Regions from separate parts of the Renibacterium salmoninarum ATCC 33209 genome, predicted to be linked through region 3. Evidence: riboswitches for the same ligand, from Rfam matches in the RefSeq annotation. Region 3 holds a riboswitch; each other region holds the start of a gene.

Region 1 (10,074 bases), 1.2 Mb from region 3:
GCCCCAACCCAGGCATAGAGCCAAAAACAAGGCAGCACGGCAGCTACTAAGGTGCCATAGTCGCTGGCGCTGGCAGCCAATAGATGATCAACGTATCGCTTGGTCACCGGGCCCTGTACCAGCTGCGCGGGATGCTCACGCAACCACGTCCGATGCATTTCCGACTCGACACTCTAGCGCGTTGGCGGCGCTCTTGGCCAAAAACAGCTACTCCCCTTCGGTGGGCGCAAGGGCGCTTGCTCTGGCTAAAGCGCGAGAGTATTCCTTCAAATAAAGTGCATCTTGCGCCAAATAGTAAGCAAAGTCACTTTCGGCCAGCTCTCCGGAGCGCAGATCTTTGATCAAAGGCAACGCCAGAATGCCGGCTCGGATCGGTTCGATCTCCTGCCACCAACTTTCAGTCACCGACGCCGTTTGCCATTGATGAAAATGATGGACCGGGCCGTATCCATTGCCTACGTTGAGCTCCGAACCCCTACGAATTGCGCCGTGCAGCCAGGTTGTTGCTCCCCGAAGACTTTCGTGCCAATTACCAACAAGCGCCTGGCGAGTAGCTATCGCAGCGGAGAGCGAACACCCGGTGCCGTGTGTGTTGTTCGTCTCAATTCGACGAGCTTCAAAGACAACCGGCGCTTCTCCGACCGATATCAGTGCATCTTTGACAATTTCATCAGTGAAATGTCCACCTTTAAGCAGCACCTTAGTGTCATATGCTGCGGCTAAATCGAAGGCCATCTGCACCGCGGTGGCCCAGTCCTTAGGTTCAGGTTTACCGAGCAAAGCGCCCATCTCCGGCAAGTTTGGCGTGATTAGATCAGCTTGGTGAAGTAAGCCTCGTAGCGCGATCTCCGCCGCTGGGTCCAATAGTCGAGCACCACTGGAAGCGATCATGACAGGATCTAAAACTACGAGTGGTGGCTGAGCCTTTCGAAGCCAAGCACTGACGGCGCCAATCACCGCGGCATCTGCCAACATGCCGATTTTGACGGCGTCGACAGTAATGTCTTCGCTAATTGCTTCAAGTTGGCTAACCAAGAATTCGATCGGTGGCACGTGCACCGCCCGCACTCCCCTGGTATTTTGCGCCGTCAGAGCGGCGATAACTGCCATGCCGTAACCACCATTGGCACCGATACTTTTCAGATCTGCTTGAATCCCAGCCCCACCCGCAGGATCCGAGCCGGCGATAGTCAGCACTCTGGGTACCTGCTTTGTGGGCACTGGTTCTAATAGCAAGTGGTTTGGCGTGAGCGGCAGCATCTGACATCCCTCCGCCGGTGCTAACCGGACAGGTTCAACGGGTATCGATTCTCAGCCTGCCCTCCTGGCCTGGCACCCCGTGTCAGCTCTTGAGTCTACCGTTCGCCACGGCAGTGCAGAATTCTCAGCCGTAGATTAGATCCGAGATAGCAAGAGCGCTTTGCGTTAGCCAGAAAACCTGTTTTCTGGCTAACGCAAAGCGCTCTTGCTATCTGAAATCGAGGTTAGAGCTCTGAAGCAGGAACCCCTACGCCCAGAATCATTGGCTCATTAGCCGCCGGCTTCTTCGATTCCGGATCAACCTTTGCCGATGGCGCCTTAGCCACTGGCACAGTTTTTCCACCGGCCGACTCGCCCTCAATTGACTGAATCTCGTTGCTGTTAGCAGCCCCCTGCGCACGTCCAGCGGCACGATGACGACGCGGTCGCCGAGAGCGCGATTTTGGCTCTGAATCTTCTGGAACAAGGTGATTGAAGACATCTGCAAGACCATCAAGAGTGAGCTCAGGCATATGCGGAGCGTCATCAACGTGCTCACCGCGCGGAATCTCCACCTTTTCACCACCGATAGTCAAAACGGCGGCGTCATGGCTTGCTTGCGGCTTAACAACGCTGTCAACTGCATCGATCGGCTCTTCACCGTCGTGCTCATGGGCAGCTTGCGCCGCGGCAGCAATATTGGCCAAAGCGGCCCTAGCAGCTGAAGCCTTCGCGGATTTCTCATCCTCGGTCAATTCCTCGGCCTCAGGCTCAACCTGATTCTGCTGGCGATTCCGATTACGCTTGCGCTCTCCACGACTTGGCCGCTGATTTTCGGCGCGCGGATTGTGTTGCTCCGCAGCGATCGTGTGCGTGGTCCGTCGGTGTTCAACTGGCTCTTCGTGTGTCACCACGCCGCGTCCAGCACAAGCTTCACACTGCTCGCCAAATACCTCGAGCAGACCGGTACCCATCCGCTTGCGAGTCATCTGGATCAACCCAAGCGAAGTCACTTCGGCCACCTGGTGTTTAGTGCGATCACGCCCCAGGCACTCCACTAGCCGCCTGAGCACTAGATCCCGGTTGGATTCCAACACCATGTCAATAAAGTCGATGACGATGATGCCACCAATATCGCGCAAACGTAGTTGCCGAACTACTTCTTCGGCGGCTTCCAAGTTATTCTTGGTCACCGTTTCTTCAAGGTTTCCGCCGGAGCCAGTGAACTTCCCAGTGTTAACGTCGACGACGGTCATCGCCTCAGTACGGTCAATCACCAAGGATCCACCAGAGGGAAGAAAGACCTTACGCTCAAGAGCCTTGGAGATTTGCTCATCAATCCGATGCGCAGCAAAAATGTCTTCGTTACTGGTCCACTTTTCTAGCCGGTCCACCAAATCTGGCGCTACGTACGTGACGTAAGCCTCCACGGTGTCCCACGCTTCCTCGCCGGAGACAATCAACTTGGCAAAGTCTTCGTTGAAGACATCGCGAACCACTTTGATCGTCAGGTGAGGTTCGCCGTACAGCATTTCCGGCGCAAGCGTCTTGGTCGAGGAAGCTTGTGACTCGATGCCTTCCCACTGCACACGTAAGCGATTGATATCGTGCGTGAGCTCCTCTTCACTTGCCCCTTCGGCAGCGGTGCGAACAATAACGCCAGCATTCTCCGGCAGATTGTCTTTGAGGATCCGCTTGAGACGATTCCGTTCAACATCCGGCAGCTTGCGCGAAATGCCCGTCATGGACCCGCCCGGAACATAGACCAGGTACCGACCTGGCAAAGAAACCTGGCTGGTCAACCGAGCACCCTTATGCCCAACCGGATCCTTGGTTACCTGTACCAAGACCGTGTCACCTGATTTGAGCGCATTTTCAATTCGACGCGGCGCACCGTCAAGTTTGGCGGCATCCCAATTGACTTCGCCCGCATAAAGGACCGCATTGCGTCCGCGACAGATATCTACGAACGCCGCTTCCATACTGGGCAAAACGTTTTGGACTTTGCCTAGGTAGACGTTGCCAATGAGCGAATCTTGTTGCGTTTTAGAGACGAAGTGCTCCGCAAGAATTCCATCTTCCAGCACACCAATTTGAATCCGTTCGTCCCGCTGACGAACCACCATGACTCGTTCAACTGACTCACGTCGAGCTAAGAATTCTGCCTCGGTAATGACCTGGCGACGCCTTCCCGTGTCACGAGACTCCCGTCGGCGTTGCTTCTTGGCTTCGAGTCGAGTCGACCCGCGCAACGACGTTACCTTGTTGGAAACATTCTCCGAAGGCTGCCGCGGTGCGCGCACCCGGGTCACCGTGTTGGGCGGATCATCCTCTCCGCCACCAGTCAGCTCTAGATCTGCGTCACCGCGGCGCCGACGTCGGCGCCGGCGTGAGACCACGCCGTCGCCTTCTTCTGTTTCGGTTTTTTCGCTAGATTCGGCTTCAGTTCCGCTGTCTTCTGCTGCCGCTTCAACAGCCCGAGGTTTCCGCGACCGTGAACGACGACGACGGGGGCCCGAGTCATCTAGCTCAGCATCTTCATCGGGTTCAGCGGCCACAACTGGCTCACGAACTACCGGCGCGAGTGAAAGGTCGGGGGCTTGAAACAACAACGACGCCGCTGAAGCCGGCACCGAGAACGGCGAAGCAAAGGGACTTGAAGTAACTTCCTCGGCTTGAACCGGTTCAGCCTCGACTACCGCAACCGAGTCAACCGGCTCGGCAGTCACTTCTGAGTTTGCTTCAACTACGGCAGGCTTAGTTGCGGCCCGGCGCGGGCTACGTTGCCGGGTCGTTTTCTTCTCGGCCAAGGGCAGTGCTGCGTTGGCATCTTGGGCTGCTACCGGTTCCAAACCGGCTAGCGTCGGTTGATCTATTGACGCTTCTGCAACTGCCTTTTTGGCCCTACTTGCCCTTTTGGGCTTCTTTGCTGCTTCTAGTTCTGAGACTTCTACGACCTCTTCAACAGCAACTTCTAGGGTTACCGCAGCGGCTTTGCCTCGTTTTGCCGGAGCTTTTTTCTCCGAGGCTTTTTTCTCAACCGGCTTTTTTACCGTTGCCTTCTTCTCAGCGGTCTTCTTGGCTGGGGATCGTTTTGCAGCAGTGCGCGATTCTGTCTCGGCAGCCTCATTTGTTACTGCTGCAGTTTCATCAATGTCCATTTATGGCTGTGCTCCATCCCGTGCAGCGCCGCCACATCCGACTCCCGCAAGGGCTTAAGTGCCAGCACCCGCAGGCGCCGACCGAAGTCAATGAATTACGTCCCGGGTGGCACCAACGCTTGGGTGCTGCATCGCCAGGTCGCCAACAGCAGGGATTCTCAACAACTGGCAACGGTGGATGCCGAATTTGTGGTTTTCTGGACCGAACAAACCAATCATCAACACCTGCTGGCAGGAGAACTTACTGTCGGACCGAACGTTGCATATGGATCAAAGTCCAGCCAAAAACATTGTCTCATACCGTCTCACTACCCTGTGGTATTGAGACGGTAACTGTGCGGCGACCTCAGATCGACAGGCTAGAATCGGGCCATGGACAAGCCGAAGATACCCGCCACCATCGATCCTCGACCTGCTAAAAGGTCCGATGAAGATCGGATCTCTGCTAGCTCAGCGCAGGAAAGCGCGCTCCCTTGGATCACCAGAAGCAAACCCTTCGCTGGCTTGCTCTTGGTAACTAGCCTGGTTGCTTTTATTGGCGCTTTTGCCTTGGTACTAGACAAGCTTGAACTGCTTGAAAATCCCACCGCGAAGCTCGGCTGCGACGTCAATGCCTTTGTCTCATGTGGCGCAGTCATGGGTAAATGGCAGGCCTCGCTATTCGGCTTCCCTAATCCTTATATCGGAATCGTCGGATTCGGCATAGTGTTCGCCATCGGAATGTCAATCCTGGCCGGAGCCAAATTTGCTCGATGGTACTGGATCTGCTTTCAGCTGGGTATCACACTCGCCATGGTTTTCATCGTCTGGTTTTGGTCTCAAGCGCTTTATTCGATAACTATCCTTTGCCCCTACTGCATGGTTGTTTGGGCGATGATGATTCCGCTATTCATCTGGACCACGATTCGGAATATGGTACACGGCATTATTCCGGCACCGGCCGGTCTAGTGAAATTCGCTACCAGTTGGGGCTGGACGATCGTGGTGTTGCTGTACTTGGGTGTTATCGCCAGCATCTTCTTCCGATTCATCAACCTTTTCGTCGCCAGCAACGGCTAGCGCCTCAGTTATGCCCTTCTGGGATGTATTTTCGGCTTGGGGATGGGACTTTTGCGGCGAAAGTCCCATCCCCAAGCCGAAAATACATCCCAGAAGAGTTGAGGGTGAGCACGGCTTCAGTAGGACATCCCCATTGCCTTTCGAACACGGTCCAACGCCTGTTCGGCGATAGCATTCGCTCGAGCGTTTCCGGTGGACAGAATCTGCGTGACGGCCTCCGGCTCTAATTCAAATTGCCGACGTCGAGCGCGGAACGGCGCAAAGTAATCGTTAACCGCTTCGATGGCCAGCTGTTTCAGCTTTCCAGCCCCAGAATCGCCCAATTGCTCCGCCAAGGTTTCCACCCCCAAGCCCAGACAAACAGCAGCTGTGTCCAATAAGGCCGAAATACCGGGCCGCGCTAACGGGTCATAACTAATCAGTCTTTGGCTATCTGTGGGGGTCTTACGAATGGTTTCAGCAGTTTCATCTGCCGATAGTCTCAGCGGAATGCTATTTCGATAGCTTTTGGACATCTTCCGCCCGTCAAGTCCCGGCAACTCCGGAGTCTGCGTCAGGATCGCTTCCGGGATGGGAAACACCTCAGAATATCTATCGTTGAAACGCCGAGCAATACTCCGAGTCAATTCAACGTGCGGCAGATTATCCTTACCTACTGGCACCAGATTTGCGCGGCAGAACAGGATGTCTGCAGCTTGATGGACTGGATACGTTAGCAACAATCCGCTCAAGGCGCGCCCCGAAGCGGCAGACTCAGACTTGACCGTTGGATTTCGGCGCAACTCAGCTTCGGTCACCAAACTCAAAAATGGCGATATCAGCTGATTGAGCGCCGGTACAGCCGAATGCGTGAATATTGTGCTCTGCTCGGGGTCCATTCCCGCCGCCAGATAATCCAAGACGACTTCGTGTACATTCTCTCGAATATCGCCAGCGGTGTCCCGAGCAGTGATCACTTGATAGTCGGCGATCACTACAATGATTTCGACGCCGAGTCGTTGCAACCGGGCACGCTCAGCCAAGCTACCAAAGTAGTGGCCTAGGTGTAACGGCCCGGTGGGGCGTTCGCCCGTGAGAACCCGGTAGTAGTCAGCATGCGCAACAACGTCTCGTGCCAATTGTTGGCTTCTAGCGGCCGTAATTTGGAACGAATCCATAGTGTCTTTCCTTTATTCAAGGACTACATCTACAGCCGTCTCAGGATGCCAACTAGATTCTGGGCATGAAAAAACGGGCTGCAATGCAGCCCGTCAGCAAAAAAGCGTGAACGATAAAGCGGGCTGCTAAGGCAGCCGCCGCCACTGGGTAAGGTTTGTGTTCACCCCTTCATTCTAACCTGAAATTGGGTGGACGTTGCGCAGCCAGGAACTTCAGCCACGCAACGTCCGCCCAACGAGCAATCTAAAACCAAATACCAATTTCACGTTCTGCTGATTCCACTGAATCTGAACCGTGCACCAAGTTCTGCTGCACTTTCAGTCCCCAGTCACGACCAAAGTCACCACGAATAGTGCCAGGAGCGGCAACGGTTGGGTCGGTGGCACCGGCTAATGAGCGGAACCCTTCGATAACCCGCTCACCTTTGAATATTGCCGCAACTACCGGCCCAGACAACATGAACCCAACCAGCGGCTCGTAGAACGGCTTGCCTGCATGCTCTGCGTAGTGTTCTTCGAGCTGCGCACGAGTCGCTTGAGTCCTTTTCAACTCAGCCAAGCGATAGCCTTTTGCTTCGATTCGGGCCAAAATGGCGCCGGAAAGGTTGCGGGCCACGCCGTCGGGCTTGACCAGAACAAGGGTGCGTTCGAGGCTCATAGATGTCTCCTGAAAATTGAAAATGGATTGAGTTCAGTCTAAGCGTTACAAGGAGTCACTAGACAAACCATCGGACTCCCCCGGGTGCTCCTTGTCCCATTGCAACTGATCTTGCTCGCGTTTGAGATTTTCTCTGTCCAGTCTCGCTCCTGTGCGCAGCGCGTACCACCAAGAGATGGCAAACAATGGGCCAATCACAAACATCATTGGCTCCAAGAAGCCGACGGCGATCAGCACCAGTTGCAAGATCCAGCCAAGCCAGAGTCCCCATTGTTTGGTGAGAAACGCACAAGTACCAATAAGCACCACGCTCAGCGCAATCCCGACAGTCAGGATTGCGATCGGAGAAATTTCTCTTGAACGCAGACCAAAAATCACCAAAGTGGCAAAAAACGCTACGAACCCTTCTAAGGCAAGCACCGTCGAGGCAAACATGACTTTGGTTGAACGGCGTTTCTTCGGGGTACCCGGCCGCCAGCCGCGTTGCGCCTTCGTCTGCCGCGCCATCCTATTCCTTGCCTAACAGGATTCGAGCCTCGGCCACAAGCGTGATCGAACCGGTTACTAACACGCCACCAGCCAAATCGTCGTTAGCCTCCGCCCGCTGCACAGCCCACTCCAGCGCGTCGTCGAGCTTTTCAGCGATGTGCACGTTTTCTTCTTCGAAACCCGCGTCCAAAGCCAATTCCGCCAGCTCTCCCGCCGGAATGGCTCGTGGAGAATTCGATTGCGTGAGGCAGATTTCCTCCGCATTTTCGCCCAACGAAGCGCGCAATTGAGTCAAGATCTCTAAGGCGTCTTTCTCACGCAAAATGCCAATGACCAAGACCAATTTGCTGAAGCTGAAGGCTTCGTCAATCGCCGCAACGGTAACTTTGATCCCCGCAGGGTTGTGCGCGGCGTCGACAATAACAGTAGGTGCGGTACGGACTACTTCAAGCCGACCCGGCGAAGTTACCTGGGCAAAACCTTCCTGGAGCACTTCCAAATCAAGTTCTTTGCTACCGCCGCCAAAAAACGCTTCCAAAGCCGCTACCGCTACCGCGGCGTTTTCTGCTTGATGTTCGCCGTGCAATGGCAACATCAGATCCGGATATCGCCCAGCAAGACCGCGCACGGTAAGAATCTGGCCGCCCACCGCAATCGATCGATCTTCTACGCCAAACTCAACGCCTTCGAAGCGATATTCAGCGCCTACCTCGCGAGCCTTTTCCAACAAGACCTGGGCAGCATCGCTTGGTTGCGCCGCTGAGACCATAAAGGCACCCGGCTTGATGATGCCTGACTTTTCCACGGCAATTTCTTCAGTGGTATCGCCGAGCAGCTCCGTGTGATCTAAGGAAATTGGCGTAATGACCGCCACCGCACCATCCGCGACATTGGTGGCATCGGTAATTCCGCCAAGCCCCACTTCGATGACGGCAATATCAACTGGTTCATCAGCGAAGATCGCGAAGCCAAGAATCGTCAGTGCTTCGAAATACGTCAGTCGTGGCTCACCGGCGGCATCCAGTTCGGCATCAACCATCTGCAGATAGGGATGAATCTCTTGCCAAATCCGCACAAAGGTCTCATTTGATACCGACTCACCGTCAATGCTGATCCGTTCGGTGACCGAGCTCAAATGCGGGCTAGTCAAGCGGCCAGTACGTAGATTGTGTGCGCGCATCCCGGACTCGATCATTCTGGCTGTCGAGGTCTTCCCGTTTGTACCGGTCAAATGGATCACCGGGTAAGCCTTTTGTGGCTCACCCAAAAGCTCCATTGCCCGCCACAACGGGGCCATCCGGGGCTCCATCTTGTTTTCTGGCGCGCGGCTCAATAGATCAGCATAAACACTTTCAACGGAAAACTCTTCGCTCATGCTTGCGCTCCTTCAACTTTCTCAAACGCACTGCGTGCCACAGTGATCAGCGTTTCTTCATCGCCAGGCACTAGCTCTAACCGCAGCGACAAAGTCTCCTGTCGCACCAGTTCTGCATTGACTTCCAGCGCATCGATGATTTCTTGCGGTGCACTGATCGTGGTGACAATCCGATCGCTGACCATCAAGTCTGCATCTTTTCGGGCTTGTTGGATGCTGCGCACCATATCCCGCGCAATGCCCTCCGCTTCAAGGTCAGCGGTAACTTCAGTATTCAGTACAAGGAATCCGCCCGGCAACAGGGCCACCGAGAAACTACCGTCATGGCTTTCGGATACCGCCGTCTCTAGGCTGTACTCGCCAGCCACTAAGGCGAGCCCGCCCGAGGTAACCACGCCGGCGTCGTCAACTGACCAGTCGCCATTCTTGGCGCCCTTGATCGCCAGCTGAACATCCTTGCCCAAACGCGGCCCGGCGGCCCGGGCGTTAACTGTCAGACGCTGCTCGATGCCAAACTCAGCAAGCGAAGCATCCGCCGCATCTTCGAATCGAACATTCTTCAGGTTCAGCTCATCCGCGATGATTTCGGCAAAGGGCAGCAAGGAAACCGCCGACGGCACGACGACGGTTAGCTCCTGCAGCGGTAACCGAACCCGAAGCTTGGCAGCTTTACGCAACGACGAGCCGACCGAACAAACCTGCCGAACAACTTCCATCGCTGAGACTAGCTCGGCATCGGCATGGAAATCTGCTGGCGAGGGCCAGTCAGAAAGGTGAACTGAGCGCTCACCAGTCAGGCCGCGCCAGATTTCCTCGGTGACCAGCGGCAGCAATGGCGCAGCAACTCGGCACAGTGCTTCTAATGCTGTGTAGAGCGCGTCGAAGGCGTCCTGATCCTCGTCGAAGAAGCGCTGGCGAGAACGTCGTACGTACCAG
Region 2 (10,074 bases), 100 kb from region 3:
GCCGGAACATTCCAGTGGCTACTATCAATCCGGCTGAGACTCGTCCGAGCAACGGCGAATTGTCCGGCGTACCGGGGCGCGCTCGAGCGGTGGATTCAAGCAGTTCTAGTTCTGCAACCGCTGGCACTAGCGCCTGCGCATCCCGCAGCAGTTGGTAGACACCACCTGCTGAGATTCCCGTTTGTTGATCTTCACGTTGCGTCGCACCGATCACCACGGTGCCGTCATCACGTGGCACCAAGTACACCGCCGAGCCATGTACCAGTCCGCGGACGGTGTGTGTCAGAAGCGGTCGAAGGGCCTGGGGAACCCCAAGTCGCAAAATATCACCGTGGACTGGTCGCAGTGGAAGCGGCACCGGTAACCCCAATAACGTGCCCGCAGCAAGCCCATTAGCCACAATCACCTCATCGGCAAAGAACTGGTTTCCGTCAGCAAGCTGAACCATGCCGGGGGCAACCGCCACCGCCGCCGTGCGCTGAATGTCGAGTCTTTCGATCAGGGCCTGCGCGAGCTTTCGCGGATCAACTTGGTGATCGCCGGAGGCAAAGTAACCAAAAGGGCCAACATGCGCCGCCAGTAGCGGCTCTTGGCGGCGTAGTTCAGCCAAGGAAAGCCGATCCACCGGCAAGCCTGCTAGTGATTGCGCCGCAACTCAGTCCGAAAGCGCAGCTCTATCTGCGGCATCCACACCAACTAACACGGTGCCGGTTTTTCGATAACCAATGTTGGCTGCTAATCCGGCTACGAATTGCGGCCATAATCCCGCCGCCGCAAGCATCAGCGACTGCAGCGGCCGTTCCTGATGGTGAAATTCAGTGACCGGCGCCAGCATCCCGGCAGCAGCGAAGGTGGCGCCAGAGGCTGGGTCTGGATCAACCACCAGCACACTACGTCCGCTGCATTGAACCTGCCAGGCAATGCCTAACCCGACGATGCCGCCGCCAACTATGACGACGTCATGGTGTTGCATTCATTGGTCCCTTCCCTACGCCGGCATGATCCGGTTCAGGTTCGTTGACGGTCGGCGCTATTGTCAGTTGCACCCTCTCAGCCCGTTGATCAAACGATGGGCTCCCGCGGTAGCTCTAGTCTAAGTGAGTTATTGCCCTGACCGGCAAGCCACGAATCGCCCGCTAGGCTGGAACTCGTGACGAATTTGCAGACAGCTCAGCTCTATTTATGCACCGAGGCCCGCGAGCGCGAAGGTTATTTCGAGGATTTCCTTGACTCGGCATTCAGCGGTGGTGTGGATATTATTCAGCTCCGAGACAAGCGCCTTGAGGCCGCCAAAGAATTGGAACTGCTGAGCGTGCTGCGCAGCGTTGCAGAACAGCACGGCAAGCTCTGGGCAGTCAATGATCGCGCAGACATTGCCCAGTTGAGCCAAGCACCGGTCTTCCATATTGGTAAAAAGGATCTGCCAGTTCCGGCGATGCGCGCGCTGTTACCCAACGTTAGCGCCGGACTGTCTAGCCATTCACCCGCGCAGGCTTCGGCAGCGGCAGCGAATCCCGGCGTCGACTATTTCTGCGTTGGGCCACTGTGGGCCAACGCCCACGAAACCCGGCCGAGCCGCGGTGGGCCTGGCCCACGAAACCCGGCCGAGCCGCGGTGGGCCTGGCCTTAGTGCGCTATGCCGCGACGCTGCAGGCGAGTAAACCGTGGTTCGGTATTGGCGGCATCGATTTGAGCAATATCGCTGAAGTAGTGGCTGCTGGCGCGCAACGCGTTGTGGTGGTTCGGGCGATCACTGAAGCTACCGACCCGGCGGCCGCGGCCACTGCGCTCAAAGCTGAGCTGCCTCAGCTCTGAACTGGCTCGCGACGCGACATCCCGGTAAAGATATTTACGCGGTAAGCCCCAACTGACTCATGCGGCGAGAGTGATTTCTGCTCAATCCGGCCAGCAGCTGTTGCCGCTCAGCTGTGCTGATCCCTGGTATGAATCCGTTTTCTTGGCTGATTCTTTGTACTTGTGTCAGTGCTTCGCCAACTAAACGTCGCCCCCAAAGCGCCAGTCGTGAAGCCAGCCGCGGATCGTCGTCAAGCATGCTGCGAAGTCGGCGTTGTAGAACCGATGACGTGTCATCTGCCGCCATGATTCGCTCGATCAGACTGTTTGTCGCCGGGTCAAGGAATTTCGCAATAGCTTGATAGAAGTCTGCGGAGACCGAGTCGATGACATAAGCCTTCATCATTGACTCGTACCAATCGGCAGGCCGGGTTCGTTCGTGGAAGGAATCAACCGAGCTCTGAAACGGCAGCATTGCAGACTCAACATCCTCGCCAAGCTCAATTAGCGCATCAGAAACCGATTCAAAGTGCCCAAACTCCAGCACGGCAATGCGACCGAGCGCGGCACGATCTTGCAGCGTTGGCGAAAATCTGGCATCTGAAGACAAGCGCTCAAAAGCAGAAAGCTCGCCATAGGCCATTGCGCCGAGCAAGCCAACAATAAACCGATCAGTCATGCTTGCAAGACTAAATCACAATGGACATACCTCTGGACCGAGACGCTAGGCTGAGCCTGTGCCTCATTCCCACATCTTTGTGCGTGACAGTGACCAGAGCTTAAGCGAAGCCCTGGCAGCCCTTCGGCTTGAGTTCGAACTGCCTCAAGACTTTAGCCCGGAGGTGATGGCTGAGCTCGAGCAATCGATCAAAGACTATGACGCTCCAACGGCGGATTTGAGCCAGCTGGGCTTCATCACGATTGATCCACCCAGTTCGATGGATCTGGACCAAGCGATGTTCTTGTGCCGCGAAGGTCAAGGTTATCGGGTCTACTATGCGATCGCTGACGTTCCGGCGTTTGTGCCCGCTGGCGGGACTTTAGATGCCGAAACCCGCAAGCGCGGGCAAACGATCTATCTACCAGACCAAGTGGTGCCCTTGCATCCGACTAAGCTCAGCGAAGCCGCCGCGAGCCTTTTAGCGCAACAACGTCGCGGCGCTTTCGTCTGGCAAATTGTGCTGGACGCCTCTGGCAAGACCGTGAGCGCCGTCGTCGGACGGGCTGTTATTTCTTCGATCGCAAAGCTTGGATATCAGCAAGCCCAAGATGAGCTAACCGCCCAGACTGAATCGGCTTATCTGGAAACTCTCAAACTTCTCGAAGAAATCGGGCTTAAACGGATTCAACTTGAACGCGAGCGCGGTGGCGCAAGTTTGAATTCTCCCCAGCAGGAAATAGTTCATGAAAACGGCGAATACAGCCTGATCTTCCGGCCGAATCTAGCGATTGAAGATTGGAATGCGCAGATCTCGCTGCTGACGGGCATGGCTGCTGCGCGAATAATGCTCGATGGCAAGATCGGCATCTTACGCACTATGCCGGCCCCGGACCCGGCTGCGATCGCTAAGTTTCGCCATCAAGCGGTGGCGCTGGGTAAACCCTGGCCTGCGGAGCTCGCTTACGGCGAGTTTCTGCGCTCACTTGATGCAGCTGACCCTAAGCAGCTGGCGCTATTACACGATGCCACGTCGCTTTTCCGCGGTGCCGGCTACACCAATTTCGACGGCGAGCTGCCGCCAAACCCCGGCCAGGCGGCGGTAGCTGCGCCTTATGCGCACACCACCGCTCCCCTGCGCAGGCTGGTTGATCGCTTCGTCCTGACAATTTGCGATGCGCTCAGCAACAATCAGCCGGCGCCGCAATGGGCTCGTGAAGCGCTGCCCAGCTTGCCTGCTCTGATGGCTGCCTCGGATCAGCTGGCGGGGAAGGTCGAGCGTGCTGCCCTCGACACGATTGAAGCGGCGCTCTTGAGTACCCGAGTTGGTCAAGATTTCGACGCCGTAGTGGTTGCAGGCGCGCGCAAATCCGGTGGCGAGAAAAACGGCGACACCCGCTGCGCTGTTCAGCTCCGGGAACCCGCAGTCAACGCCCCTTGCGAAGGTGATTTGGCCCCCGGCACCGAGGTTACGGTGCGCTTGCTCAGAGCAGATATCCACAGCCGAAAAGTGCTCTTCACGGTTTCACCTGCTAAAACGAACTCCGCTGGATAAACTGAGCCAGCCATGATCCATCGATGGGAGCAATAAATGTCAGGTGCAGACGAGTTCATCCTGGTCGAAGTATTTCTTGATGGCCAGGTTGCCGTATCTGGCCGTTCAATCAGCCCGGAAGGGCAGCAGGACGCCTACACCGCTGCAATTGCCTACATCGGAAACCAAGCCGCCCAACGTGGCACCCGGTTACTAGCCAAAGGCATCGACCATACCAATGGCGATGTGAGTTGGTTCTACGTGGACGAACGCGGCGAGGCCTACTCGGCATTTAACGCAGCCGCCACTGAACCTACTGCTGTCAACAATGCACCCATCGATCAACTTCCTAATTTCGACCCTTATCCGGTACATCCGGACGATGACGTGGCCGAAACTGTGTTGCGAGATCGGCCAATCCAGCAGCGCGCCGAAGCGTCAATGGCGCAAGCTTTTCGAGCCTCCGCGACTGCCGAGGCCGTGCCGACCCAGGTAACCACTGACATCGCTGACGCTGTGCAGCCTCTGACTCGACGGCAGTTCGTCAAACCGCCCAAGGAACGTCCAGCCACCGGCATTCGGCGCGCGGTGTATACCCTCAGTGGCGGTGCCGTGAATTTAGGCATGAGCGTCCGCGAGCGCGAAGAAGCCGAGCTGGAGCGCCGAATTGCCCGTCAGCTGCCGGGCAGCTACACCACTGCCGTGCTTTCGCTCAAAGGCGGCATCGGCAAAACCTCAACTACGGTCGGGGTGGGCATGATCTTGGCCGAGTACCGAGGAGACCCGCCCTGCGCAATTGACGCGAACCCAGATTCCGGCGATCTCGCCGAACGCGCCTTGGGCGAATTGCTATACCAGCCGGAAGGCTCCCGAACCATCAGCGATGTGATTCGGGACATTGACTCAATCACAACCTTGACCGAGCTCTCGCGCTATATGCATCGCGCCAACCGGCTACACCTCATCGCCGGTGAGCAGGATCCTGCGCTGTCAGATTCGCTCACTGCAGAAGAGTATTTGCGCATTCGAAATCTGATTTCTCAGTACTACTCGGTGATTTTGACCGACTGCGGCACCGGGGTATCGCACGCGGCAATGTCTGGCATCCTTCCCACCGCCACAAATCTGATTATCGCCGCCGGATACGCAGTCTCCGGTGCGAAGCGGGCGCGCAGCACGCTCGAATGGCTCTCTAGCCATGGCTACGAAACCCTGGCACGCAACGCGGTCGTGGTGATCACGGACAAAGACGAGGTGTCTAGTCGAGTGGACAAACACGCGATTGATGCCGAACTTGCTGGCCATTGCAAACAGTTGATCGCGGTGCCACATGATCGCGGAGTGGCCGATGGCGATCAGATTTCCCTCGACGCGCTGCGGCCTGCGACTCGGCGAGCGTATAAAGAAATCGCGGCAGCAATTGTGGGCGGTTATGTTTGAGTCTCGATAAACATTTAGATATTTGTATATATTGATGTGTACTGCTGAGTATGGACTTTCAAGAAATCTTCAAATGGATCGGTTCCACCTGGAATTGGATCACTAGCACAGTTGGCGTAATCATCAGTGGCATCAATAACGTGGTGACTACCGTGAGCGGCTGGGCCAGCACCGTGTCCTCTTGGTTCGGCGGCATTGGCGGTTAAGGAACAGCAGATCGACGCGGCTAAATCCACCTCGCCAGCGATTCCCGTTAGATCAGATAGACTGATTCGGTATAAAAGGATGCCCGGTCGTTCCTGCAATGACTTTTCACGATCGCTCCACTTATCGCCGCGATCTTTCCAGTGGCGCTGAATCTCTCGGCGTCACACGCAAATCCGCGATCGGCTTCCACTGGCTGTGCCAACCACCTTGGCTCCGTCCACCGCCCAATCGGGCGGCCGACGTCGAGCCTGAGATGGCACCTTAAAGGAAGTACACGCTCTTGACTATCGATAACGACTACCATTTGCATGCCGAAGGTTCCGACGACGAACTGACAGTCGAAGCCTCACCCACCACCACCGAAGATCCGCACGCAGAAGCGGCTGAAACCTTCGCCGACTTCAACGTTCGGGCGGATATTGTTGAGGCGCTTGCCGACGCCGGCATTGTGCACCCCTTCCCGATCCAGTCGATGACCTTGCCGGTCGCACTGGGCGGCCATGACATCATCGGTCAGGCTAAGACCGGCACCGGAAAGACTCTTGGCTTTGGCGTACCGGTGCTACAACGCGTTACCGCGCCAAAAGATGAGGGCTATGACGCTTTACCCGTGCCAGGAGCTCCGCAAGCACTTATTGTGGTGCCCACGCGTGAGCTTGCCGTGCAGGTAGCTAATGATTTACAGACCGCCGCTCGCAAGCGTGGCGCACGCATCACCACAATCTACGGTGGCCGTGCTTTCGAACCGCAGATCGAATCCCTCACCAAGGGCGTCGAAGTTGTTGTTGGTACCCCGGGCCGATTGATTGACCTCTTCAAACAGCGCCACTTGAACTTGAAGAACGTTCGCATGGTGGTTCTTGACGAGGCCGACGAAATGCTCGATCTGGGCTTCTTGCCGGACGTTGAAACGTTGATGGCGGCAACCCCCGCGGTGCGCCAGACAATGCTTTTCTCCGCGACCATGCCTGGCCCGATCGTCGCGATGGCTCGGCGCTACATGACTCAGCCGACGCACATCCGCGCCGCCGATCCGGATGATGAGGGTCTCACCAAGCGGGATATCCGCCAGCTCGTTTACCGCGCACACAGCATGGATAAGATCGAGGTTGTCGCTCGTATCCTGCAGGCACGCGGCCGCGGCCGGACCATCATCTTCACCAAGACCAAGCGCACCGCCGCCAAGGTGGCTGAAGAACTCGCAGAGCGCGGATTCGCTTCAGCCGCGATCCACGGCGACCTAGGCCAAGGCGCGCGTGAACAAGCGTTGCGCGCCTTCCGTAACAACAAGGTCGACGTCTTAGTCGCAACCGACGTCGCTGCTCGTGGCATTGACGTTGACGATGTGACGCACGTGATCAATTACCAGTGTGTGGAAGACGAAAAAATCTACCTGCACCGAGTGGGCCGCACGGGCCGCGCTGGCAATAAGGGCACTGCAGTGACCTTCGTGGACTGGGATGACATGCCAGGCTGGGGCTTAATCAACAAAACCCTGGGCCTGCCTTTCGATGAGCCAGTGGAGACTTACTCTTCCTCGCCGCACCTTTACAGCGATCTGGATATCCCGGAAGGCACCAAGGGCCGACTCCCCAAGAGCCAGCGTACGCATGCTGGTTTGAACGCTGAGGTCTTAGAGGATCTGGGCGAGACCGGCAAACGCCACGGTGGTCAAAGCACTGGATCGGGGCGCGGAAACGACAACCGAAACGGTGCCGGCGGAAATCGGGGCGGCCAGTCACGAGATGGCCAACGCCGTCGTTCCAATGACGAGCGCCCCGCGCGGAGCCGCAACAGCAACGGCCCGGCCGCGGACAATGCTGCGGATTCAACGCCGTCCACCGAGGCCAGTAAACCTGCCCGCGCTCGGCGCAGCCGGACTCGTCGTCGTAATGGCGAAGTTGTCACCGAAAGCAATTCGGCGACGGATCGCGGCACGGATTCAGCTACGGCCAGCGCGCCGTCGTCGGATTCCTGAACGCTTCGATGAGCGGGAACGCTTGGCGGCACGACGGACCTAATCTGGTGGTCGAGGCAGAAAATTCCAGTTATCTCTCGACCTTGCCAGATGGGGCGTTCTCGCTCATCTATTTGGATCCGCCCTTCAACACCGGGCGGACTCAAAAACGTCAATCCACCACTATGGTGCGTAGTCAAAGCGGCTCACGACTAGGCTTTTGCGGTCAAAATTATGAGACCGTCAAAGGCGCGCTACACCACTATGATGACGCTTTTACCGACTACTGGGCATTCTTAGAGCCCCGATTAGTAGAGGCTTGGCGCTTACTTTCCGAAGACGGCACGCTTTACCTGCACCTGGACTATCGAGAAGTCCATTACGCCAAGGTCATGCTGGACGCAATTTTTGGCCGGGAGAGCTTTCTCAACGAAATCATCTGGGCCTACGACTTTGGTGCGCGAGCAAATAAACGCTGGCCCACTAAGCACGACAATATTTTGGTTTACGTCAAGAACCCGAATAAGTATCACTTTGACAATGCTGCTGTGGACCGGGAGCCCTATATGGCGCCGGGTTTGGTCACCGCGGCGAAAGTGGCATTAGGTAAGTTGCCCACTGATGTCTGGTGGCACACCATTGTTTCTCCCACGGGTAAGGAAAAAACTGGTTATCCTACGCAGAAACCGGTGGGATTGCTGCGTCGAGTGGTAGCTGCCTCGTCACGACCAGGCGACTGGGTCTTGGACTTTTTTGCTGGTTCCGGCACCATTGGCGCAGTTTCGGTGGCACTGGACCGCAGATTCGTCTGTGTTGACCAGAATCCGGCCGCAATCGAGATCATGACGCAAAGGCTGAGTAACGTAGCTGAAATCGTCCGCGCCTGACACGATCTGAGCCGAGAGGTTCTGGGCTTCAGCGCACCACAGTGGTTCCGGTGGCCAGCGCTTCGATCCTTGCCAGCGAGTTGGGGCTGGTGAGGTTTTCGCCCAAACGATTTGGTTTGCCCGTGCCGTGATAATCCGAGGACCCAGTAACGATTAGCTCGTGTTTTGCCGCCAGTTTGTAAAGGAATTCCTTGCCCTCAGCAGGGTTATCTCGATGCTCAATTTCTAGGCCAGCAAGTCCGGCATCAATCATGTCCTGATACACGGCCTCCGAAACTACTCGGCCACGTTCCACCGCTACCGGGTGCGCGAAGACCGGCACGCCCCCTGCCGCTCTAACCAGTTCGACGGCCAGGATCGGGTCCGGAGCATAGTGCGAAACCCAGTATTTACTCCGCGAAGTAAGAATTGAAGCGAAGGCTTCGTTACGATCCGAGACTATGCCAGCGGCGACCAAAGCGTCGGTAATATGCGGCCGCCCTACCGTCGCCCCCGGGGCAACGTGCTGGCTAACATCGTCCCAATTTAGCGGGTAATCTTCCGCCAGTTTAGACACCATGCTTTCGGCCCGGCGGAGTCGAGCGTCTTTGGATTTACTGATTTCTGCTAAAAGACCTGAATGCTGCGGATCATGTAAGTAGCTCAGCAAATGCACGGTAATGCCCTCGCTGGTTCGGCAAGAAACTTCCATTCCTGGCACCAACGCAATGCCTAACTCCCGCGCAGCAACACTTGCAGCCGGCCAACCAGCAGTGGAATCGTGATCGGTAAGTGCCACCACATCCAGCCTCGCCGCAACGGCAGATTGGACTAAGTACGCTGGCAACTCCGTGCCGTCGGAAACATTTGAGTGCGTATGCAGGTCAATTCTCACCACCCCACCTTAGCCCCGAGCGATGGCGACTGGCGGCGTTGCGCGAGCGGTGGCAGGATTAGGGGCGTGACTGAGACCCCTGAAACCGAAAACACTGGCCAAGAGCAACCGCTCATCGATCGGGTAAACAACCGTTCGTTGCGACCGAATTCGGATGCGTTCCGAGAGTTCATGAGTTCTAGCTGGGCTCCGGTAAGCCAAGAGCTACCGGCCAAATCTGCCGTCGCCGACTTTGCCGCCCAACGGCGTCGGGCGATCAGCGCCGCCTTTAGCGGCGAACGCCTTGTGCTGCCTGCCGGGCCGCACAAAGTGCGCTCCAATGACACCGACTACATGTTCCGCCCGCATTCGGCCTTTGCGCACCTCACCGGCTTGGGCGTAGATCACGAACCCGACGCGGTATTAGTTTTGGAACCGGTGAATGAGGACGCCGGCGACGACGGCGGTAACCACCAGGCTACGCTGTACTTCCGTCCCTTGGCTGGCCGGGATACCAAGGAATTCTATTCTGATGCGCGTTCAGGCGAGTTCTGGATCGGTAAGCGCCCCGCCTTGGCTGAATTGAGTGCAGAGCTGGCACTGAATACTGCCGACCTTTCCGAGCTGGAAATTGCTTTGACTAAAAACATCGGTGAACAGAGCCTCGGTGGCATCCGGGTGCGCTTGGTTCGAGATGTTGATCTCAGCGTTGATGCACTGATCGACACGGCTCGGATCAATACC
Region 3 (10,074 bases):
CGTGTGCAGCAATCTTGTAGGTGATAACGCCGGTCTTAACATCGTCTTTGTTCGGCGAACCCAAGTGCTCCTTGGGCGTCACGTAGCAAAGCATCGCAGTGCCGTAACGAGCAATCTCGGTGGCACCGATAGCCGAGGCGATGTGGTCGTAGCCCGGTGCAATATCGGTGACCAAAGGTCCCAGTGTGTAGATAAGGGGCACCCTTGCAGAGTTCCTGTTGCCGTTCAACGTTTTCCCGCACCAGGTGGAAGGGAATATGGCCTGGCCCCTCGACCATCACCTGGACATCGAATTCCCAAGCCCGCACCGTCAGTTCGGCCAGGGTATCCAACTCCGCGAACTGGGCGGCGTCGTTCGCGTCTGCGGTGGCACCTGGCCTCAGGCCATCGCCTAGGGAAAACGCGACGTCGTACTGAGCAAAAATCTCACAGAGCTCGTCATCGTGCGTATAGAGGAAATTCTCTTGATGGTGAGCTAAACACCAGCCCGCCATAATCGAACCGCCGCGGGAGACGATGCCGGTCACGCGGTTTGCCGTCAGCGGCACGTAACGCAGCAGCACCCCGGCGTGAATGGTCATGTAATCAACGCCTTGTTCGCATTGCTCAATCACGGTGTCTCGGAAGATCTCCCAGGTCAGCGCCGAGGCATCACCATTGACCTTTTCTAGCGCCTGGTAGATCGACACAGTGCCGATCGGCACGGGGGAGTTGCGGATAATCCACTCGCGCGTGGTGTGAATATCGTCGCCGGTAGACAGGTCAATGACTGTGTCCGCACCCCAGCGGGTGGCCCACTGCATTTTGTCGACTTCTTCAGCAATCGAAGAGGTCACCGCAGAGTTGCCGATATGGGCGTTGATTTTGACCAAGAAGGCCTTGCCGATGATCATCGGCTCAGACTCGGGGTGATTGATGTTGTTAGGGATGATCGCTCGACCGGCAGCCAGTTCGGAACGCACCAGCTCGACGTCGCAGTCCTCACGTAACGCGACAAAACGCATTTCTTTGGTGATGACGCCGGCGCGAGCGTAATGCATTTGGGTCACGCGTTTGCCTGGCAACGCGCGCCGTGGTTCCGGTTTGGCACCTTGCCATTCGGCAGAGGCCGCGCCTCGGCGCACCGCTGAGCGTCCGTCGTCGGAAAGATCTCGACGCCGGCCCTGATAAATTTCGACGTCGCCGCGCTCAGTGACCCAGCCAGCGCGAAGCGGCGGCAGGCCACGAACAGGATCGCTGCCGGGACCGGCCGTGCGGTACGTGATGAAGTCCGGATTAGCGCCTTCTGGCGAATCATCGAGCGCGATTCGTGTGACGGGAACGCGCAGCTCACCGTCGTTAAGAAAATCCAAGGAGTGGGCAGGGTGATTTTGAGCAGAAATGAAGGTATTTCCTACTTCCTTCGCCGGAATAACCCGGACAGGTTCGAACGGTCGCAGGCGGTATCAGCCCGATCTCAGCCCTTTGCCAAGGGCACCCGTGTGGATGCTCCGAGGTTAGCAGACTGAACACCAAGAACTCTGATCCGCAAGGCTAGGCTGGTGCTATGGAGTTCAAGATTCGGCCAGCGCGAGCAGAAGACTACGAGAAGCTTCCTGAGATCGAGACTGCGGCAGACGCCGTGATTAACATGGTTGGGCTACCTGAAGCAAGCTCCCTAGCAGAATATCGGCAAGGAAAGTTTGTTGCGGTTGCGCAGAGATCCGGGAGGCTTTGCGGGCTAGCCAGAGTTGATGAGGTCGACGGACAAGCCCATTTGGAGCAGATTTCGGTGCTCCCAAGCGACTCAGGTCAAGGGATTGGCCGGGCGTTAGTTGAAACCGCCAAAACCTTGGGCACGGAATGCTGGTTATCGGCAGATGACGCTATGTACCTTCCGCGATGTATCTTTCAACGCGCCGTTCTATGCGCGATGCGGCTTTGCAGTGCTGGAAGAACCTGCGAATCAGTTGTTAGCCCTGCGTCAACGCGAACGCGAACTCGGTCTTGACGGGCTGGGGGTTCGGGTTGCAATGATGACAGATTTAGCGCTGGCATAACAAGAAAACGATATGCCCGGCGCAACACGACCAATAGCAGGATAGGCAAAGGTTCGTAAGCTCCGAATCTCCAGATACTGTGGACTCGACGGAGGCCCGAACACCGGACCTCAAACGATCCATGGGAGGCCATGCCATGTCCACCAATCAGCTGTTCATTGCTACCCACCACGAAGCCAGCCGTTTTGCCCGAGGAAACGGCTCGGCACCGAAAAATCTCATTGATTTGGGTGAAGCCACGGATCTTGACCTTGAAGTTCTTGGCGAGCTAGCGGTAAAGACCGTCCACGCAACCGGCACAGAGACCGCGCTAGGAATGGTTGATGTTGATCTTGACCAACTTATGGTGCTTCCTGATGCACTAGTGGAAGTTTTCGCTGAGCTGCCCACCTTGGAAGATCAGGAAGAAGTTACCGAGCTAGCGGCGGCTTGGGCGGCTACTGAAGAACTCGCCAGCACCGTCGAGGTAGCTGAGCCACTCTTACGAAGCATCGCGGGCTTGGCCGCCCAGGTTATCGCAGCGGATGAAGATGCCAGATTGACGCTGTATTACATCACAGCGTAAGAACTGCCCGGCTGAAGTTCGCATGCTGCGGAAGCATCTGGCATAATGAACAGGTACTCGATCCGCGCAGCCCCTCTCTCTGCGTGCGCATTGTGTCCTTTAGAACCCTCAGATCGGCCCGCCCCACGGGAGCGTGACACGGGGTTCGACTCGTTTCAGAAACAGGAGTGACCACAAAAGTGGCCGTTAAGATTCGCCTTAAGCGCTTTGGTAAAATGCGCGCCCCGTACTACCGCATCGTCGTTGCGGACTCACGCACCAAGCGTGATGGCCGTGCCATCGAAGAGATCGGCAAATACCACCCGACCGAAGATCCCTCGTACATCGAGGTTAACTCAGAGCGCGCTCAGTACTGGCTTTCCGTCGGTGCACAGCCTTCTGAGCAGGTTGCACAGATCCTGAAAATCACCGGTGACTGGCAGAAATTCAAGGGCCTCACCGGCTCTGAAGGCCGCCTGAAGACCAAAGCCACCAAAGACGCTTTCGTAGCGCCGGAGAAGAGCTCGGTCATCACCAAGGAAGCTATCACCCCGAAGAAGAAGGTTGCAGAAGCCGCTGAAGAGCCGGCTGCTGCAACCACTGAAGCGGCAGAAACCACCGAGGCTGAGTAATTTGTTGGCCGAGGCTTTGGAGCACCTGGTACGCGGTATCGTAGACAGCCCCGATGATGTGAGCGTTGCCGCTCGCAATAATCGGCGTGGCGAGACCTTGGAAGTTCGGGTTCACCCGGATGACCTTGGTCGAGTAATCGGTCGTCAAGGCCGAACCGCTCGCGCCTTGCGAACGGTTGTTGGCGCGTTTTCCGGTGGCGACCAAGTCCGAGTCGACGTCGTCGACACGGACCGGCGGCGCTGAGCTCAGCGTAGCCTCGCGGTAAACAGCTAAGATTGTGGCTCCGGCACTGAAAAGTGTCGGAGCACTTTCATTTCCAACCCAATTTCATCTTCAACCCAGCATCAGGAGAAGCATGCAAGTCCACGTTGGACGCATCGGCAAACCGCACGGCATTCGCGGCGAAGTCACGGTCGAGGTCTTGACTGATACCCCGCAAGAGCGATTCTCCGCGGGTGCCGTTTTCAGCACCGAACCGACTTCGGCAGGGCCGCTGACGGTAGAAACCGCGCGTTGGAACAAAGACATCTTGTTGTTGGGTTTTGAAGAAGTCAATGACCGCAATCGCGCTGAGACACTCCGTGGCACTCGACTGATTTTCGAAACGGATTCGGTAGCGTCAGATGAATCCGAATCGGATTCTTGGTACGAACACGAATTGATTGGCTTGGAAGCCCGAGTTGGCGATCAAACGGTCGGGAAGGTCTCGGCGCTCAACCCGATGCCGGCCCAAGATCTCTTAGTAATCACCACAGCCGCCGGCGAAGAAGTGTTGGTCCCATTTGTTGCCGAGATTGTTCCTGAGGTGGATATTGCGGCTGGGTTCATCCGGTTAGTACCACCAGGTGGGCTATTCGACATTAACCGCAAGGACGCAGAATAGATGCGTCTTGACGTCATTAGTATTTTTCCGGACTATCTGGCACCGCTTGAACTGTCACTGATCGGAAAAGCGCGACAAGACGGATTGTTGGAGCTAAACGTCCACGATCTGCGAGCGTTCACGACCGATCGGCACCGTACGGTGGACGATACTCCTTATGGTGGTGGTGCCGGGATGGTGATGAAGCCCGAACCCTGGGCCCTAGCTCTGGCATCTGTTGTTGAGCCAGCGGCGAAAAGTAAACCGGTCTTGATTGTTCCCTCGCCTGCTGGTGAAGTTTTTAACCAGCGGATCGCTGAAGAACTCGCGGCCGAATCTCATCTGGTCTTCGCTTGCGGGCGGTATGAGGGCATTGATGAACGGGTGGTGGACTGGGCCCGTGAGTCGTTTACTGTTCGTCCCATGAGTTTGGGCGATTACGTGCTCAATGGGGGCGAGGTGGCGGTTATGGCCATGGTCGAAGCAACCGCCCGTCTTTTGCCGGGAGTAGTTGGTAATCCCGACTCGCTGCTAGAGGAGTCCCACCAAGATGGCCTCTTGGAATACCCGGTTTACACCAAACCTTCAGCTTGGCGTGGTGTTGATATCCCCGCCGTGTTGTTGAGCGGAAACCATGCCAAAATTGCCAGATTTCGCCGGGACGAACAACTTCGCCGAACCGCGCAGCGCAGGCCAGACCTGTTAACGCAGCTGGATCCAGCAATTCTTGATCGAGCGGATCTGGCGGTATTGCGCGAGTCTGGTTATTTAACGGTCGACGGCGTCTTGACTAGGACTTCCGAACTGGGCTGAATTGGTCCTCACTAGTGTTCATGTGGCAGAATTAGTACTTGTGTTTGCTGGGTTCTTCCTACCACAGGGGGATAGTGCCCACAAAGCGAACGCTCCGGTCGGGCCGTCCCGTGCTCAGACCGGCTAAACAATGCTCCGGAAGCGAAGTTTTTGACTTGTCTCGACTTTGACTGCCGTCATCAAAAGTGAATGACCTGTGGCGTTCGCCAGGAGTTGCAGAATGCACATCCTAGATTCATTAGACGCAGCCAGCCTGCGTAGCGATGTTCCCGAATTCCGCGCCGGAGATAACCTCAAGGTGCACGTGAACATCATCGAAGGTAACCGCTCTCGTGTCCAGGTTTTCCAGGGCTTCGTGCTCGGTCGCCAGGGCGACGGCGTGCGTGAAACCTTCACCGTTCGCAAGGTCTCCTTCGGCGTCGGTGTAGAGCGTACCTTCCCGGTACACTCACCGATCATCGAAAAGATCGAGGTCGTCACCCGCGGTGACGTTCGTCGCGCGAAGCTGTACTACATGCGTGATCTGCGAGGCAAGGCTGCGAAGATCAAAGAGAAGCGTGATAACGCTCCTACCAAGAAGTAGTCGGCGGATTTTCGTTTGACATCAAACACTGAGCGCCGACCCAGGAAACTGGGTTGGCGCTTTGTTTTGCTCGCCGTCGCCATCGCGGTTGTTCTGAGTGCGCTGATTCGCGCATTCTGGGTAGAGGTCTATTACATCCCCTCTGATTCGATGGACCCACAATTATTAGTGGGGGATCGAGTTGCGGTTTCGCGTACTGATTACACCTTTGGTCCGATCAATCGCGGCGACATCGTGGTTTTTGATGGCCGAGGTTCGTTCGATCCGCTGAATTCTGGTCGTGGTCCCATCGTGGATGCACTTGCCGGAATTGGCGAGTTTTTTGGTGTTGCCGGTAGCGATACTGTGTATGTGAAACGAGTCATTGGCGTTGCCGGTGATGAGGTAAAATGTTGCACTGTTGATGGAAAACTCACAGTCAACGGCGAAACTCTTGTTGAACCCTATGTATTTCCGGGGGAGGATCCCAGCACAATGTCTTTTGATGTTGTGGTGCCGCAGGGTAAGTTGTGGCTGATGGGTGACCATCGATCAGTGTCTTCGGATTCTCGTTCTTTGCTGGGTAAGCCTGGTGGTGGACTGGTTTCGGTAAATAAAGTGATCGGTCGCCCAAGCCAAATTCTTTGGCCGTTCAATCGGTTTGGAACGGTTCCGCGGACTTTTATTGGTCCTGAAGTTCAGAAAGGCGCACAGTAGATGTCGCACCCCACGCCGGAAACGGCTCAAGAACCTACGCCGGAGACTGGCCATGGCCGACGTCGTGCTGACGCCGAGAACGATCTAGAAAAAGAGCAGGCTACGGTGCCCACCTCAGTTGAACCTGACGAAGGATTCGACCCAGCGGAATCTGCACAGCGCAGCGAAGCAGCCGCGAAAAAAGCCGATCCGAAACGTAACGGTGCCTGGTCTTGGTTTAAAGAGATCGCGATCGTCATCGTCATTGCGCTGATCTTGTCATTTGTGATCAAAACATTCTTGTTCCGCGCTTACTACATCCCGTCAGATTCAATGAACAACACTTTGTTGAAAGACGATCGGATCTTCGTCAACCTACTTGTGCCGCACCCATTTGCGCTGCAACGTGGCGACATTGTGGTGTTCAAGGACACGCAAGGCTGGCTGCCGCCCGCGCCGGAAAAATCCGTGAACTGGGTCAAAGAGTCGCTGACGTTCATCGGATTAATGCCGGATGAATCGCAGCAGCATTTGGTCAAACGCGTTATTGGTCTGCCAGGGGACCATGTCATTTGTTGCGATGCGCAAGGGCAAATCACCGTCAACGGTAAGGGCCTGGTTGAACCGTATCTTTACCCCGGAACCGATAATATGGCCGGCCCTAACGCAATTTTCGACGTCACGGTTCCGGCGGGAAAAATTTGGGTCATGGGCGATAACCGAAATAACTCGGCCGACTCACGGTGGCATCAGAGTTTGAACAGTCAAGGCTTTATCGACCAGAACGACGTCGAGGGTGCAGCTGGACTGTTAGCTTGGCCGCTGAATCGTTGGACGGTGTTGGGCAACTACCCAGATACTTTCCGGGATGTCCCGGCGCCGACGTCGACGCCAGTTTCCAGCCCGGATCCAGTTCCGACTGGGAAGTAACCGGTACCGAAATCTGAATCAATCGCTCCGACGCTAGCCTTTGAGCGGTCGCTGATGACCGCGGGAATCAGGTTTGTTGCTGGTGCCGATGAAGTTGGCCGCGGTGCGCTTGCGGGGCCAGTGAGCGTTGGCATGGTTGTTGTTGATGCTTCGGCGCAAAAACCGTTGGCCGGTGTGAAGGATTCTAAACTGCTCTCAGCTCAGGAACGCGAGAGTCTGGTGCCCTTGATCAAACACTGGGCAGTCGGTCATGCGGTGGGTCATGCCTCTGCCGCTGAAATTGATGCGGGCGGACTGACCTCAGCCCTCCGGTTGGCTGGCACTAGAGCTTGGAATCAGCTTTTGGCGGCGGGAGTTCGAGCTGAGACTGTCATTTTGGATGGAAATCACAATTGGCTCGCCAGCGCGCAACTGAGCATCTTCGATACGCCGACGGCGGATGAAGAGCTCGGTGTTGATGTGCCGGTTCAGACCAAGATAAAAGCTGATCTCAGCTGCCTAAGTGTTGCGGCGGCGAGTGTATTGGCAAAGGTAGAGCGAGACGCGATTTTGATTGAGTTAGACGCAGCCAACCCTCAATTTGGCTGGAAGATCAATAAAGGTTACGCGACTGCATCGCACCGCAACGCCATTGATTTGCACGGTGCAAGCCAGTGGCATCGGATGAGTTGGCGTCTAGGCAGCGCCGTACGAGCGGATAGGGCATGATGGTTGAATGAGCGCCGAGGATCTTGAAAACTACGAAACCGATATGGAATTACAGCTCTATCGGGAGTATCGCGATGTAGTTGGTTTATTTACCTATGTGGTCGAAACGGAGCGAAGGTTTTACTTGGCGAACCACGTCGATCTACAGGCAAGATCTGCAGACGGTGAAGTGTATTTCGATCTAACTTTGCAAGATGCCTGGGTTTGGGACGTCTATCGATCGGCTCGATTCGTCAAAAATGTTCGAGTCATTACCTTCAAAGATGTCAACGTTGAAGAGCTTGCCAAAAGCGATGATTTGGAATTGCTCAAAGCCTCCGATCTTGGCAACGATCTAGGGAATTGAGCTAAATCCCCGCCAATGAGAACCCCGAAGCCGTAGCTCCGGGGTTCTGAAGATGCGTTCAACGCATCTTCAGGCTAGCAGGAATTAAACATATGCGACAGACTGTTTCCATTATTTGTTGAACTTTCAGTTGCTGCGGCAATCGAAGCAACTTCCCCTCCACAGGTAGTGAATCTGCTGCAGTTTTCCACATTCGTTGGCCCACGCTCCTTTTTGCCATTCCTCGGTAGTTTTGTCTTGGATGCTTGGCAGATGAGAACGAAAATAGAGCTTGGTAAGCTTGGCGAGAACCTTGCCGCGGACTTCCTTGAACGCAGAGGGTTTCGAATTGTTGATACCAACTGGCGTTGTCCCAGCGGCGAAATAGACCTAGTTGCATTCGACGGCGAATTCTTGGTGATAGCTGAGGTCAAAGCGCGGCGGAGCTTGCGTTACGGGCATCCCTTTGAAGCGATTACTGATGCGAAGTTGCGTCGGTTGCGAACTTTGGCAGTGCTGTGGGCTAGGCATCACGGATTTTTCTCGTCGCCCATCAGGATAGATGCTGTTGCGGTACTGATCCCTCAAGGCGAAGAGCCTCGTCTGGAGCATCTTAGAGGTCTCGGATGACGCTGGGGCGCTCGTTTTCAGTAGCTTTGGTCGGACTCCGAGGTCACATCGTTGAGGTCGAAGCAGATATCGGGCAGATGTTGCCTAATTTCCAGCTTTTGGGTTTGCCTGATGCCTCATTAGTTGAGGCGAAGGAACGAATTCGTGCGGCGGCACATAATTCCGGAATTCCTCTGAGTCGGCGGAAAATCACCGTGAATCTTTTGCCGGCATCGTTGCCCAAAAGAGGCAGTACTTTTGATCTGGCCATCGTAATGGCCGCACTGCGAGCGGCAAACGATGTGCGTGACCCGGGTCGAACGGTGTTTTTGGCTGAACTAGGTCTCGACGGACGGCTCCGCCCCGTTCGCGGAATACTTCCTTCCGTGGTTGCAGCGGTCAAAGCAGGGTACGAGCAATTCGTGGTGGCGCCCGGCAATGTGCGCGAAGCGCAGCTGGTGCCTGGGGCAAGTGTCCAAGGATTCGATTCCTTGGCGCATGTGGCCTTGAGCTTCGGGGCGAATGCCACGGAATTAGTCCTCCAAGATTGGCCAAGTTTTGACGAAACAGTGCCAAATATTGAGAGTGCTAAGGAACTAGATTTGGCTGATGTAGCAGGGCAGCCGGGGGCGAGGGCAGGCCTCGAAGTCGCGGCAGCTGGCAGGCACCATCTGCTTCTTGTCGGCCCGCCGGGTGCTGGAAAGACGATGCTGGCTGAACGGCTACCTGGCATACTTCCAGATCTTGATGATGGCCAAGCGATGGAAGTAACTGCCATTCATTCGATTGATGGATTGGCGGGTGGGCGAACCGAACTTATTCGCAGACCTCCGTTTGAATGCCCTCACCATACGGCGAGCACTGCGTCAATTATTGGCGGCGGCTCGGGCATGCCGCGCCCCGGTGCGGCGTCGCGAGCGCATCGGGGCGTGCTTTTTTAGACGAGGCGCCAGAATACGAACGTCGGGTCCTAGATGCGTTGCGTCAGCCGTTAGAAAGCGGGGAGCTCGTCATTCACCGTTCCGCCGGGGTGGCAACCTACCCGGCACGATTTCAGCTTGTTCTTGCCGCTAATCCTTGTCCTTGCGGGAATGCTAGCGGAAAGGGTCTGGAGTGTAGCTGCACACCAATTGCTCGCCGAAGATATTTCGGCAGACTCTCAGGGCCGCTTTTGGACCGGGTTGATATTCAAATGAACGTCAACAGACTTTCTCTGGCTCAACTATCTTCACAGACCGGCGGAGAGCCAAGTGCTGCGGCCGCGGGCAGGGTGCTTGCTGCTCGGGAGCGAGCCATCCGGCGGCTTTCGGCCTTCGAGCTAAAGTTCAATGCCGAGGTCTCAGGCCGAATCCT

Evidence for each region. A riboswitch is a leader RNA that binds a small molecule or an ion and turns the genes downstream of it on or off. The one in region 3 is predicted to bind thiamine pyrophosphate.
Region 1: it holds a riboswitch for thiamine pyrophosphate, as region 3 does, so the genes downstream of both, thiD (bifunctional hydroxymethylpyrimidine kinase/phosphomethylpyrimidine kinase) here and thiC (phosphomethylpyrimidine synthase ThiC) in region 3, are expected to answer to the same signal.
Region 2: it holds a riboswitch for thiamine pyrophosphate, as region 3 does, so the genes downstream of both, thiO (glycine oxidase ThiO) here and thiC (phosphomethylpyrimidine synthase ThiC) in region 3, are expected to answer to the same signal.

What each region holds. Positions count from the first base shown of each region.
Region 1 covers NC_010168.1:2,891,089-2,901,162, forward strand. The annotation lists gene RSAL33209_RS18990 (thiaminase II/PqqC family protein) at 1-158, opposite strand, end outside; gene thiD (bifunctional hydroxymethylpyrimidine kinase/phosphomethylpyrimidine kinase) at 208-1,260, opposite strand; TPP riboswitch at 1,250-1,350, opposite strand; gene RSAL33209_RS14300 (Rne/Rng family ribonuclease) at 1,485-4,400, opposite strand; gene RSAL33209_RS14305 (vitamin K epoxide reductase family protein) at 4,773-5,459, shown strand; gene trpS (tryptophan--tRNA ligase) at 5,576-6,616, opposite strand; gene ndk (nucleoside-diphosphate kinase) at 6,861-7,274, opposite strand; gene RSAL33209_RS14320 (DUF4233 domain-containing protein) at 7,320-7,781, opposite strand; gene RSAL33209_RS14325 (bifunctional folylpolyglutamate synthase/dihydrofolate synthase) at 7,783-9,138, opposite strand; gene ileS (isoleucine--tRNA ligase) at 9,135-10,074, opposite strand, start outside.
Region 2 covers NC_010168.1:1,015,276-1,025,349, reverse strand. The annotation lists partial or broken gene thiO (glycine oxidase ThiO) at 1-973, opposite strand, end outside; TPP riboswitch at 968-1,091, opposite strand; gene RSAL33209_RS05220 (thiamine phosphate synthase) at 1,151-1,630, shown strand; gene RSAL33209_RS19980 (thiamine phosphate synthase) at 1,615-1,815, shown strand; gene RSAL33209_RS05215 (ferritin-like fold-containing protein) at 1,850-2,473, opposite strand; gene RSAL33209_RS05210 (RNB domain-containing ribonuclease) at 2,532-4,007, shown strand; gene RSAL33209_RS05205 (MinD/ParA family ATP-binding protein) at 4,044-5,426, shown strand; gene RSAL33209_RS17470 (hypothetical protein) at 5,477-5,632, shown strand; gene RSAL33209_RS05200 (DEAD/DEAH box helicase) at 5,914-7,611, shown strand; gene RSAL33209_RS05195 (DNA-methyltransferase) at 7,620-8,477, shown strand; gene RSAL33209_RS05190 (PHP domain-containing protein) at 8,506-9,351, opposite strand; gene RSAL33209_RS05185 (aminopeptidase P family protein) at 9,334-10,074, shown strand, end outside.
Region 3 covers NC_010168.1:911,942-922,015, forward strand. The annotation lists partial or broken gene thiC (phosphomethylpyrimidine synthase ThiC) at 1-1,382, opposite strand, end outside; TPP riboswitch at 1,381-1,491, opposite strand; partial or broken gene RSAL33209_RS19965 (GNAT family N-acetyltransferase) at 1,631-1,831, shown strand; gene RSAL33209_RS18565 (hypothetical protein) at 1,860-2,039, shown strand; gene RSAL33209_RS04640 (hypothetical protein) at 2,176-2,604, shown strand; gene rpsP (30S ribosomal protein S16) at 2,784-3,215, shown strand; gene RSAL33209_RS04650 (RNA-binding protein) at 3,217-3,459, shown strand; gene rimM (ribosome maturation factor RimM) at 3,572-4,099, shown strand; gene trmD (tRNA (guanosine(37)-N1)-methyltransferase TrmD) at 4,100-4,891, shown strand; gene rplS (50S ribosomal protein L19) at 5,112-5,474, shown strand; gene lepB (signal peptidase I) at 5,490-6,170, shown strand; gene lepB (signal peptidase I) at 6,171-7,079, shown strand; gene RSAL33209_RS04680 (ribonuclease HII) at 7,134-7,787, shown strand; gene RSAL33209_RS04685 (DUF2469 domain-containing protein) at 7,795-8,133, shown strand; gene RSAL33209_RS04690 (YraN family protein) at 8,386-8,742, shown strand; partial or broken gene RSAL33209_RS04695 (YifB family Mg chelatase-like AAA ATPase) at 8,739-10,074, shown strand, end outside.